One region of the Virgibacillus sp. Bac330 genome, then DNA from elsewhere that is predicted to be linked to it. Evidence: riboswitches for the same ligand, from Rfam matches in the RefSeq annotation. Region 1 holds a riboswitch; each other region holds the start of a gene.

Region 1 (4,257 bases):
TCTTGAAGTCGGCGCTCGTACACATAAAATGCGCGTTTACGAAATGACAGAACATGAAACAGCACGAGAGATGATTGGTTACTTATTAGTTCGTGGAGGTACACATGTGCTAGCCTATGCGAAAGCCTTAGAAATCGCAACAGGGGTTGACGTTAAAAAGCTTATCCCAATCCCTGATTTATCGAACACGAAGTTTGATCATGCTCGAAAATTTGAAGAACAAGGGTTAGCAAATGTTTTATACACGTGGAATGATGTGGGAGATTATAACGATATCCGACAAATTTGGAAAGGAGACAATCCAGAGAATGGAGAGAAGCTAATCGTCAAGGAAGGAATACCAAAAGGAGGCCCTATCCCTAATTTAGAAGATCTTCCTGAACAATTTGCACCTGGCATTGATAAAGATGATTATCAAAAAATTGCTAAACGGTTAATGGAAAACATGTAAGTATGATGAACTCCGTAGTGTTTACGGAGTTCATCATACAATATTTATGTAGAACTTACATCTATTTCATGCGAGCAGGAGCGATTTCTACGGGGGGCGTGCGGATTTGCGACGAGCATGAGCGAGTTCAGCGCAGGGCGTGCGGAATTACGACGAACATGAGCGGTTTCTGCGCGGGGCGTGCGGATTTGCGACGAGCATGAGCGAGTTTAAGCGCGGGGCGTGCGGAATTACGACGAGCATGAGCGAGTTTAAGCGCGGGGCGTGCGAATTTGCGACGAGCATGAGCGAGTTTAAGCGCGGGGCGTGCGAATTTGCGACGAGCATGAGCGAGTTTAAGCGCGGAGCGTGCGGAATTACGACGAACATGAGCGATTTCAACGCGGGGCGTGCGGAATTACGACGAACATGAGCGGATTTCAGTGCGAGAGAGCGTAATTGTGACGAACATGAGCGATTTCTGCGCGGGAGAGAGCGGATTGTGACGAGCAGGAGCGATTTCAACGCGGAGCGAGCGAGATTACGACGAACATGAGCGATTTTAAGCGCGGGGCGTGCGGATTTGCAACGAACATGAGCGCATTACGGACAGGAGCGAGCGTATTTCATGCGAGTATGAGCGATTTCAGCGCAGAAGAGAGCGGAATTACGACGAACATGAGCGATTTCTGCGCGGGGCGTGCAGATTGCGACGAACATGAGCGATTTCAACGCGGGGCGTGCGGATTTGCGACGAGCATGAGCGCATTCCGGACAGGAGCGAGCGTATTTCATGCGAGCATGAGCGATTTCAAGCGCGGGGGCGTGCGGATTTGCGACGAGCATAACCTTTTTATTTTTATTCTACGAGCAAATACATTGGCTACGCAAGTTCATTCCTCCAATTATACATCTTTCATAATCTTTTGGTGAATGATTACCACGATGAGAACCTTCCGCAAAAACTATATTATTCTGGCTACGTTTCGAGCACAAAAAAGATTCACCACAGTTGGAAGAAGCCGAACCCTTAAATTGTGGAGACAAAATCCCCTTGACTTTTATGGAACTTCATTGTATTCTAAAATTCAATCTTTTAAAATTTAATAAAAATTTTCTTATCCAGAGAGGTGGAGGGACTGGCCCTTTGATACCTCGGCAACAGACCGCATGCGGTACTGTGCCAATTCCAGAAGCATAGCGCTTGAAGATAAGAAGAAGATCCTTTTCAACATATTAGGAAACCTCTTCTTATTTCAAGGAGAGGTTTTTTGCATCCTCTCCTTGTAACCATTTTTAAGGAGATGATAAAGTGTTACAACAAACACGTGAAACTAGCATGGTGCAACTAGGAAACCGAAGTGATCTTCGTACTGGAGCAGTTAATCCACCTATTTATTTATCAACTGCATTCAAACATGATGGCATTGGACAGTCAACCGGGTATGATTACAGTCGCACGAAAAATCCAACTCGATCCCTGTTAGAAGAAGGTGTTGCGAAGTTAGAATCTGGTAAGCAAGCTTTTGCTTGTAGTTCAGGCATGGCAGCTATACAGCTTGTTCTTTCCCTTTTTCAAGCTGGTGATGAAATCATTGCTTCAGAAGATATTTATGGTGGGACGTATCGTTTGTTGGAACAGTACACAAGAGCATACCATTTTAACATCTGTTATGATCCCTTTACCAATTTCAAAGAAACGGAAACAAATATAACGAATAAAACAAAAGCAATATTTATTGAAACACCGACAAATCCATTAATGCAGGAAATAGATATTACCTCTATTGCTCATCTAACTAAAAAACATGATCTATTGCTTATTGTTGACAACACATTCCTTACACCCTATTTGCAACGCCCTTTAGAACTTGGCGCTGATATTGTTATTCATAGTGCAACAAAGTATATTGGTGGGCACAATGACGTATTAGCTGGTTTAGTAGTTACCGACGATGAACCGATCTGTGAACAACTTGCTATAATGCATAATACATCTGGGGCAGTACTCTCTCCATTTGACAGTTGGTTGTTAATTAGAGGATTAAAAACGCTATCCTTGCGTATGGAAAAGCACGAAACAAATGCCCAAGAGTTAGCCCATTTTTTAAACAACCATCAAGCAGTAAAAGAGGTGCTTTATCCTGGCAAAGGTGGTATGTTATCTTTTCGTTTACATGATAACAAGTGTGTAGATCCTTTTTTACAGCAATTACAACTGATTACCTTCGCTGAAAGTCTAGGTGGTGTGGAAAGTTTTATCACGTATCCATCAACACAAACACATGCGGATATTCCCATTAATAAACGTACTAAGCGTGGCATTGATGACTGTTTATTACGCTTTTCTGTCGGAATAGAGCATGTGAATGATTTAAAACATGATTTGCAGAACGCATTACAGGCATTTTAAATTTGGGCTTGACGGGGCTTTATAACTAAGTTTTATTTAATTCATAATAAATAGGGTGCTAGCTCTCACCCAAAGCTAACCATAACTATTTTTTCGAAATAGGTTGACATTGAATTTTTTTCCGTTTATAGTATAACTTACATTCAGAATAATAATAATTTACAAACTTCAATTTAATGGTTTCTTTAACCGTCAACTGTAAATCTTTATTATTCCACAACTTTATAGGATTTATCTTATCCAGAGAGGTGGAGGGACTGGCCCTTTGATACCTCAGCAACAGGCATCTTTTGCACTGTGCTAATTCCAGAAGCGTAACGCTTGAAGATAAGAAGAGTCGCCATTTGGAATCTATCCTCTTCTTATTCATAAGAAGGGGGTTTTTATGTTCCAATAATTCGCGATGGAAGCTCACATAGGTGAAGCAACTAAAAAAACGATTTTTTAATGAAAGGGGGAGGTAATTTTACCATGAAGTAAATATCGAAGTGGTGGCTCTTGCTATATACTTTGTACCACATTTTTTACGAAGCAAAGCTTTCAAAATAAAAGGAGGAGTTTAACATGAAACGCAGCTTACAACAAAGATTACAGGAAGGTACGGTTATTGTTGGGGAAGGTTATTTATTTGAATTAGAGCGCAGAGGATATTTACAAGCAGGTTCTTTTGTACCAGAAGTCGCATTAGATAATCCGCAAGCTCTGAAACAAGCTTATCGCGATTTTATGAATGCAGGCTCAGACGTCGTACTCGCATTTACTTACAACGGAAACCGAGAGAAGATGCGAATCATTGGTAAGGAAGAATTGCTCGAGCCGTTAAACAGGAACGCCATTCAGCTAGCAAAAGAAGTCGCCAAAGAACATCCTGTAGAAGAAGCACTCGTTGCTGGAAATATTTCTAACACGAATATTTTCGATCCGAATGACCCAGCTTCCAAAGAGCAAGTAAGGAGTATTTTCGCCGAGATGGTGCAATGGTGTAAAGAAGAAGGTGTTGATTTCGTAAACGGAGAAACATTTTATTATTATGAAGAAGCTCTAATCGCTTTAGAAGAAATTACGAAACAAGAACTCCCAGCCGTCATCACTTTTGGTCTTATGGGCGAAAACATTCTAAGGGACGGGTATACCGTGGAGGAAGCTTGCCAATTACTATCTGAAAAAGGAGCGCTCGTCGTCGGAATGAATTGCTTCCGTGGCCCTGATACCATCCAGCCCTTTGTAGCTAAAATAAGAGAGGCAGTCAAAGGTTATATTGGGGCATTACCAATACCTTATCGAACAACAGAGGCACACCCAACCTTTTTCAATTTGCCGGATGGAGGTTGCAGTTGCCATTTACCTACAGAAACGACGTTCCCAACGGCACTTGATCCACTTTACCACAACCGCTACGAATTAGCAGCTTGGG
Region 2 (4,257 bases), 650 kb from region 1:
AACAGTGTCGGAATTATATGCTCCTATTAGTGGGAAAGTCGTTGAAATGAATGAAGAATTGGAAGATAGCCCTGAATTAGTGAATGAATCACCATACGAAAAGGCATGGATGGTCGTTGTTGAACCAACGAAGGAAACAGAATTGGATGACTTACTATCTGCGGAAGCTTACGAAGAAATTATCAGTGAATAAATATTAAAAAAACTAGGCTTGTCGCCAAAGTCTTATGGCGAAAGCCTTTGTTTTGGTCTAGGAAATTATAAATTTTAGCAGCTGTGGATAAACTAACTAAGTTATTTAGCCACGTCCGGCTCCAGTGGCCAGCAACTAGGCAACTTCACACCATTGCCCTAAGCTAAGTCATCATTGATTCGTGCGAAATAGGAAGGCCGACTAAAGACGGGCTTGCAGGAGTATGCTTTCTAAAACTTTCGTTGATTCGTTCCACTCTCTACGTTGCTAACCAGGCGCCCCGAGCCTTTGTTCTTCTTATATTATAAACCTGAAAAACTTGATACTTTCTTATAGTGTGTGAACAAAGCTGATTGCAATGCTTTGCAATCAACTTTGTTTATAAGATTGTTAATAATTGTCCGTCTGCCACATAAACTAGGAGTAAACTTATAGGTAATATGAAAACAAGCATTATAGTACAGAGATGACGTCCTGCTAAATGATGTATACATTCAATAGTCAAAAAGCCTCCTAGCTATGCAGTTATCCTTTTGTAAGTAGTATATATTCCCAGCTAGGTTTGCACTATTGAAAGACAGCTAAAGTAAATAAAATATATTTTATTGCAAGCTTGTTGCTTGATTTTTCAAGGAGTGCTGTGTGATGATTACAAATGGATCAGAAAAGGTTATGATTGTAGAAGGATTGACTGATAAGAAGCAAGTGAATAAAGTGATTGCCGAAGAGATCACCATTGTTTGCACAAATGGAACGCTTGGAGTAGAGAGATTTGATCACATGTTGGAAGAATATGGTTTAGATGATAAGGATGTTTTTATTCTTGTCGACGAAGATCCTTCTGGCATCAAGCTTCGTAAACAACTAGCAAGAGAATTGCCACATGCAGAACATGTATATGTAAGTAGCGAATACAGAGAAGTAGCTACGACACCTGAAAATGTACTAGCTCAAGTTTTAGTGAGTAAACGAATAGCGGTTAATCCTATATTTCTGATTTAATTTAAAGTAAAAAGGTGATAGTTTGCAACAAGTAACAAAAGAGCAACTACAGCAATCCAATTACTTTCTTTATATTTATACACCACTTTGCGGAACGTGTAATCTTGCTAAAAGTATGTTGCTTAAAATGGAACAAATGCAAAAGCAAGAGCTATTTTTAGAAATGAATGCATCACTACATCCAGAATTTATGCAAACGCATCAAATAGCAAGTGTTCCTTGTTTGCTTATAAAGAAAGATGGAGAGCTCGTTGAAAAAATGTATGCATTTCGTGATGTAGCAAATATATACCAACACTTGATCATGCATAGACCAGAATTGTTTTCATTTCGATAGTAAAATTACATTGACAGATAGCAAGCAACGTGTTATTATGATTTCTATTCCAATTAAATAATAATTAACTCTTATCTTGAGCGGTGGAGGGACTGGCCCTACGAACCCGCGGCAACCTTCAAATAAATGTTTTATTTTGAAAGGTGCTAATTCCTGCAAGGCTTATGTCTTGGTAGATGAGGGGACATTTTGACATGTATACGTCTTTCTGTTCTCTTGCAGAAAGGCGTTTTTAATTGCTGATGTGGGCATAATAGTAAAGGGACAAAAAGGAGGACTAAGTGTGATATCGATAGAGGGTTTGCGTAAAGTTTTTACTGCAAACAAGACAGAAACAACGGCTGTTGACGATGTAACCCTTTCGATTAAACAAGGAGATATCTTTGGTGTGATCGGTTATAGTGGTGCAGGAAAAAGTACGTTTGTGCGATTACTGAATCGTTTAGAAGAACCTACAGGTGGTAAGATTTTTATTCGTAATCAAGAAATAACAGCATTAAAAAAGAATGAATTGCGGTTAGCTAGACAAGATATTGGCATGGTATTCCAGCATTTTAATTTGTTATGGTCACGTACTGTAAAAGAAAATATAGCTTTCCCATTAGAAATAGCAGGTGTTGAAAAAGAAGAACGGAACCAACGTGTTCAATCTCTCATTGATTTGGTCGGTTTATCCGGGAAGGAAGCGACCTACCCTTCGCAATTAAGTGGTGGGCAAAAACAACGGGTTGGCATAGCGAGAGCATTAGCAAACAAGCCTTCCGTATTATTATGTGATGAAGCAACATCCGCATTAGATCCAGAAACAACGAATTCTATTTTGGACTTGCTTGTAGATATAAATCAGCAACTAGGCTTAACGATTATATTAATTACACATGAAATGCATGTGATTCGAAAAATATGTAAGCAGGTAGCCGTGATGGAAAATGGAAAAGTGGTAGAACATGGTAATGTATTGGATGTGTTTGCACACCCCAAAAAAGATGTTACGAAAAAGTTCGTTCAACAGCTAATGGGGGATGCAGAAGCCGAGAATGAGTTTGAACATTTAGTTCGCGCATTTGAGAATGGTAAGTTAATTCGTCTCCATTTTGTAGGCGAAACAACGAACGACGCTTTAATTAGTAAGCTTGTAAAGGCGTATAACATTGACATTAGTATTTTACAAGGGAAAATAACGCGAACGCAGGCCGGTGCGTACGGTACGCTATTTATCCAAATGACTGGTGAAGAATTAGAAATTACTAAAGCAATTCAACACGTAACAGAAAAGACTTCCGTAGAGTTAGAGGTGATCCGCGGTGTTCGCTGATTTATTTGCTACTATTAAAGTAGAAGACATTGTAGAAGCAACGAAAGAAACATTTTATATGACGATTATTGCTTTAATTGGAACCTTTATTTTGGGGATTTTACTTGGGTTACTGTTATTTCTCACTAATAAAGGGGGACTGTGGGAAAATAAATGGGTTAACTTTATCACGGCCACATTTGTAAATGTATTCCGTGCTATTCCTTTTATTATATTAATATTATTGTTATTCCCATTTACTGATTTTCTTGTTGGTACGATAAGAGGCCCTAACGCTGCGCTCCCGGCATTAATTATTGGAGCCGCGCCGTTTTATGGACGGTTGGTGGAAATTGCTTTAAGAGAAGTAGATAAAGGTGTCATAGAGGCTGCTAAAGCAATGGGCGCCAAGACCCGAACAATTATTTTTAAAGTATTGTTACCAGAAGCAATGCCAGCTTTAATTTCAGGACTTACCGTTACTGCCATTGCGCTAATAGGTTATACAGCAATGGCAGGAGCAATTGGGTCAGGAGGCCTGGGGAGCTATGCATATTACTCAGGCTTTCAACGTAGAGATTTTGATATTGTTTTACTTTGTTCCGTTATTATTGTGCTCATTGTATTTCTATTTCAATTTATTGGTGATTATATTACACGCAAATTAGATAAAAGATAAAGGAAATTAATAATTATTATAATGAAGTGTAATTTTGACAAGTGTATGCAAATAGAAACTTTGAAAGAGGAGTGTGTCAACATGAAAAAATATATTCTCTCCATTTTAATCCTTACTGCTTTAGGTGGTTTATTAACTGCTTGTGGTGGGGGAGAAGAAAAAGATGATAATAAAATAACCGTCGGGGCTTCAAGTGTACCACACGCAGAAATATTAGCAGAAGCAAAGCCGATTTTAGAAGAAGAAGGGATCACACTGGAAATTAGTGAATACCAAGACTATGTATTACCGAATGATGATCTTGCGAATGGAGAAATTGATGCTAACTATTATCAACACATCCCCTTTCTTGAGCAAACAATTGATGATACAGGTTACGATTTAGATTATATTGCTGGTATTCATATTGAACCGATGGGTGTATATTCCAAAGGCATATCTAGTGTGGAGGATATTCCAGAAGGAACGGAAGTTATTATGAGTAACTCCGTGCCAGATCACGGGCGAATTTTAACTTTGTTTGAAGAACAAGGACTTATTAAAATAGATGAAGATGTAGACAAAGCACGTGCTACTGTTGATGATATAGTAGAAAACCCAAAAAACTTGACTTTTTTACCTGAATATGAGGCTGCTGTCCTTCCAGAATACTATGAAAGGGAAGAGGATGCCCTTGTAGCTATTAATACGAACTATGCTATTGATGCTGGTCTAAAGCCAGAAGAAGACGGTTTATTTATTGAAGGCGATGA
Region 3 (4,257 bases), 990 kb from region 1:
TCGTCGTATCAGAACCGCTAATACCAACTTTTACTGTAGAAGTAGCTTCACTGCTAGAACAAGCGCTAATACTAATCAGTGTAATCAATAAAGAGAATAAAATGGCTAATCTTTTCATAAAAACTCTCCTCGTATATATTTTCAAGTGTTTTTTACTCATCCACCTGTTTTCATGCTTACTACGTATTCCTCTGAGCATATCCTACCACGTTCCCAGTCAATTTTATTATCTTCGTCGCACTCGTCTGGCTAAGTAATTTCCGAGGGACTGTAATCCTTGTACCATAATAATAAGGATCCCTACAGTAAGGAGCATCACAACCGTATCAAAACGCTGGTAGCCATATGTTATAGCTAAATCACCAAGGCCTCCACCACCAACTGCCCCAGCCATTGCAGAAGCTCCTACTAAACCAATCGTTGCAATCGTAATGCCTAATAATAAAGAACTTAATGCTTCTGGTAAAAGAAAACGAGTCATAATCTGCCATGGCGTTGCTCCCATGGCTTGTGCTGCTTCTATAACCCCTTGATCAACTTCTAGTAACGAGTTTTCAATTAATCTAGCAATATAAGGACCAGCAAATAATATCATTGGCACAATGGCAGCGGCAGTTCCAATCGAAGTACCAACAATCAGTCTTGTGAATGGGATAACGGCTACCATTAAAATAATGAAGGGGATAGAACGAAATATATTTATTCCTGCGTTTAATATAGTGAAAATAATTTGATTTTCCAAAAGGTGCCCCTTTCTCGTTACAACTAGTAACACACCTAATACCAATCCGATAAAAAAGGAGAAAATCAATGATACGCCAACCATGACGACCGTTTCCCATATAGCTTGTAAGAGTTGTTCCTGATCAACTAACATCTGCTAACACTTCCTTTACAGTAACCTTTTGTTGATGAATATGTAGCAAAGCACGTTTCATCTCCTTCTCCGCACCTGAAAATTGAACGATTAAATTGCCAAAAGGAATCCCCTGTAATTCTGTAATGCTGCCATACAGTATATTGACATCTACGGTATACGTTTTAGCAACTTGTGATAATAAAGGCTCGCCTGCACTATTACCGACAAACACAATGCGATATATATGCCGGTCTTCTCGCTGTTCACGAAGTAAAGCATAAATCGACTCTGGTATATGGTCATTCATCACAGAACGTACAAACTTAGCAGCAATCGCTGTTTTTGGTTTTGAAAATACTTGAAATACACTGCCCGACTCCACTATTTTTCCTTGATCTAAAACAGCAACCTGATCACAAATCTCTCGAATGGCACTCATCTCATGCGTAATCATTAAAATCGTCACTCCATATGCTTGATTTACCTGTTTTAACAGTTGAAGAATAGCTTTTGTTGTTTCTGGATCAAGTGCAGATGTTGCCTCATCACATAAAAGCACTTTCGGATTCGTCACTAAAGCACGGGCTATCCCTACACGTTGCTTTTGCCCTCCAGATAGCTGATCGGGGTAACTGTTTGCTTTATCTTCTAAACCGACAAAAGCGAGTAACTCTAATACTCTTTTTCTCACTTCCTCTTTAGGGCGTTTTGCCACTAGTAGGGGCATCGCTACATTCGTAAACACTGTTTTTGAATGTAAAAGATTAAAATGTTGAAAAATCATACCGATATTTCGTTTTGCTTCACGTACTTCTTTTGCAGTTAATTGTAAGAGATTTTTCCCATCCACGATTACTCTTCCAGATGACGGGCGTTCTAAAGCATTTACACAGCGAATGAGCGAGCTTTTTCCTGCACCACTAAATCCAATCACGCCATATATTTCTCCTTTTTTCACCTGTAAATCCACGTTTTGTAATGCTTTTACAGAATGACCTTTTCCTTCATAAATTTTCGTTACCTGATCAAATATAATCATCGAACCAATCCCCCATTCTTTTTCACTTAAAATCGCTTTGTATGGCAATTGTTCCATGTGAAACAATTGCCATACATCTAGCTTTGCCACAATTAATAAAGATGTTCTAATCATTTTGTATTAAAACTTGGCTTGTCTCCTAATTTCATGGCGAAAGGCGTAGTTTTTCTTATACTTTAAAACTCTTCATTTTTAGTATAAAAAATACCCCTTCCATAAGAAGAGGTATTATTCATACATTTCCTCTTCTTATCTTGCAAACTACTTGTTTGCTGGATTTGGCACAGTACTCATATGAGTCCGCTGCCGAGGCTTCTAAGGGCCAGTCCCTCCACCTCTCTTGATAAGAAGTATGTTATTTTTTTTGCAGTAACACCATCGTTTTGCTTAAATTGTAAACTGAAAATTCTATCCTTTCCTATTGGGTAAAAAGAAATCCCTCCTTATACGAAATAAGAAGGGAATTCCAATCTATTGGTTTCCACTTCTTATTTTTCAAGCATGTTTGCTTGTTGGATTTAGCACAGTACTACTTACGAGTCCGCTGCCGAGGCTTCTAAGGGCCAATTCCCTCCACCTCTCTGAATAAGAAGAATTATTATATTTATTTTTAAACAAGATATTGTGTTAAATCATACTATGGTTTCCTTTACATGTCAAACAGTTTTTTTAGAAAAGATTGGCTATCGCCATGCCGTTATTGCAATAAAACTCGTCGACATGAACCGTTCCTCCAGTCGTCGTCAATAAACTAAGAATACGACTTTGCTCTTCTTTTTACCATTTGGCTCACACGTAAATGGTTGCATTCACTTATTTGATGACCTCTTTTCCTCCCATATATGGACGCAATGCTTTTGGAATTACAACCGTCCCATCCTCTTGCTGATAATTTTCCAATATAGCTGCAACAGTTCGACCAATAGCCAATCCAGAACCGTTTAAAGTATGCACAAATTCTGGTTTTGCTTTTGCTTCTCTACGAAAACGAATATTAGCCCGTCTAGCCTGGAAGTCTTCAAAATTAGAGCAAGAAGAAATTTCCCGATACGTATGCTGACTAGGAATCCATACTTCTATATCGTACTTCTTAGCAGCTGTAAAGCCTAAATCTCCGGTACACATACTCATCACACGATAAGGAAGCTCTAGTAACTGTAATATTTTCTCTGCATGGTTTGTTAACACTTCCAATGTCTCATAGGACTCTTCCGGTTTAACAAAATGGACAAGCTCGACTTTATTAAATTGATGCTGACGAATCAGACCTCTTGTATCTCTGCCAGCAGACCCTGCTTCAGAACGAAAACAGCTACTAAATGCAGCGAATTTTTTCGGTAAATCATCTATCTTTAAAATATCATCACGATAATAATTTGTTACTGGCACTTCTGCAGTCGGAGCTAAATAATAATCCCATTCTTCTAGTTTAAAGGCGTCTTCAGCAAATTTAGGTAATTGCCCAGTCCCAGTCATACTAGTTCGATTCACAATTTGCGGTGGCAACATTTCTTCATAGCCATGTTCATCCACATGGAAATCTAACATAAGGTTCCATAATGCACGCTCTAATCTTGCACCAAGTCCTTTATAAAAGACAAACCTGCTCCCAGTCACTTTGCCAGCTCGTTCAAAGTCAACGATGTCTAAGTCTGTTGCTACATCCCAGTGAGGCTTTGGCTCATAGGAAAATGGCGTCTTCTCTCCCCAACTCCGCACCTCGACATTATCGTCTTCATCTTCACCAATTGGTACACTTTCATGAGGAATATTAGGAATAGACAACATGATTTGTTCTAAATGTTCATTAATTTGCTTTAATTCACTATCCAACTCAGCAATTTGGTCGCCTACTTCTCGCATTTCTTTAATCGCAAGCTCAGCATCTTGCTTTTCTCGTTTTAGTACAGAGATTTGTTTCGATACTTCATTTCGCTTCGCTTTTAACTGCTCTGTTTCGGAAATCAGTTGACGACGCTTTTCATCTAACTCGCCAAAATGATCTAATTCTGACAAATCCTCACCACGATGCGCTAATTTTTGTTTTACTTCTTGGAAATGGTGACGTAGAAATTTCATATCTAACATTTGAGTTCCTCCTTATATGATTAATATTAAAATGGATCCCTTATTTAAGTAGAAATTAGCTTGTCGCTAATTTCTTAGGCAAAAGAGTGCTAAACGTTTTATACTATAACTCTTTCTTCTATAGGTTTAAAACACGTTTTAACAATGCGAGCCATTTTTAACCTATAACTTTTAGAAAAACTTGGCTTGTCGCCAAGTCCTTATGGCGAAAGGCGTAGTTTATCTTATACTATAAACCTTTAAACTTTTATACTTTCCTATAGTGTATATA

The links. A riboswitch is a leader RNA that binds a small molecule or an ion and turns the genes downstream of it on or off. The one in region 1 is predicted to bind S-adenosylmethionine.
Region 2: linked by a shared signal. The riboswitch ahead of D9780_RS10815 (methionine ABC transporter ATP-binding protein) and the one ahead of D9780_RS13700 (methionine biosynthesis PLP-dependent protein) in region 1 are both predicted to bind S-adenosylmethionine.
Region 3: linked by a shared signal. The riboswitch ahead of D9780_RS18355 (methionine ABC transporter ATP-binding protein) and the one ahead of D9780_RS13700 (methionine biosynthesis PLP-dependent protein) in region 1 are both predicted to bind S-adenosylmethionine.

Annotation. Positions count from the first base shown of each region.
Region 1 covers NZ_CP033048.1:2,961,103-2,965,359, forward strand. Annotated here, with positions in the region: gene D9780_RS13690 (manganese catalase family protein) at 1-451, shown strand, start outside; SAM riboswitch class I at 1,546-1,647, shown strand; gene D9780_RS13700 (methionine biosynthesis PLP-dependent protein) at 1,743-2,843, shown strand; SAM riboswitch class I at 3,077-3,177, shown strand; gene D9780_RS13705 (homocysteine S-methyltransferase family protein) at 3,408-4,257, shown strand, end outside.
Region 2 covers NZ_CP033048.1:2,315,545-2,319,801, reverse strand. Annotated here, with positions in the region: gene gcvH (glycine cleavage system protein GcvH) at 1-193, shown strand, start outside; gene D9780_RS10825 (toprim domain-containing protein) at 839-1,195, shown strand; gene D9780_RS10820 (thioredoxin family protein) at 1,218-1,532, shown strand; SAM riboswitch class I at 1,601-1,715, shown strand; gene D9780_RS10815 (methionine ABC transporter ATP-binding protein) at 1,816-2,847, shown strand; gene D9780_RS10810 (methionine ABC transporter permease) at 2,837-3,505, shown strand; gene D9780_RS10805 (MetQ/NlpA family ABC transporter substrate-binding protein) at 3,587-4,257, shown strand, end outside.
Region 3 covers NZ_CP033048.1:3,950,803-3,955,059, reverse strand. Annotated here, with positions in the region: gene D9780_RS18365 (MetQ/NlpA family ABC transporter substrate-binding protein) at 1-118, opposite strand, end outside; gene D9780_RS18360 (methionine ABC transporter permease) at 227-877, opposite strand; gene D9780_RS18355 (methionine ABC transporter ATP-binding protein) at 867-1,898, opposite strand; SAM riboswitch class I at 2,145-2,248, opposite strand; SAM riboswitch class I at 2,384-2,490, opposite strand; gene serS (serine--tRNA ligase) at 2,712-3,986, opposite strand.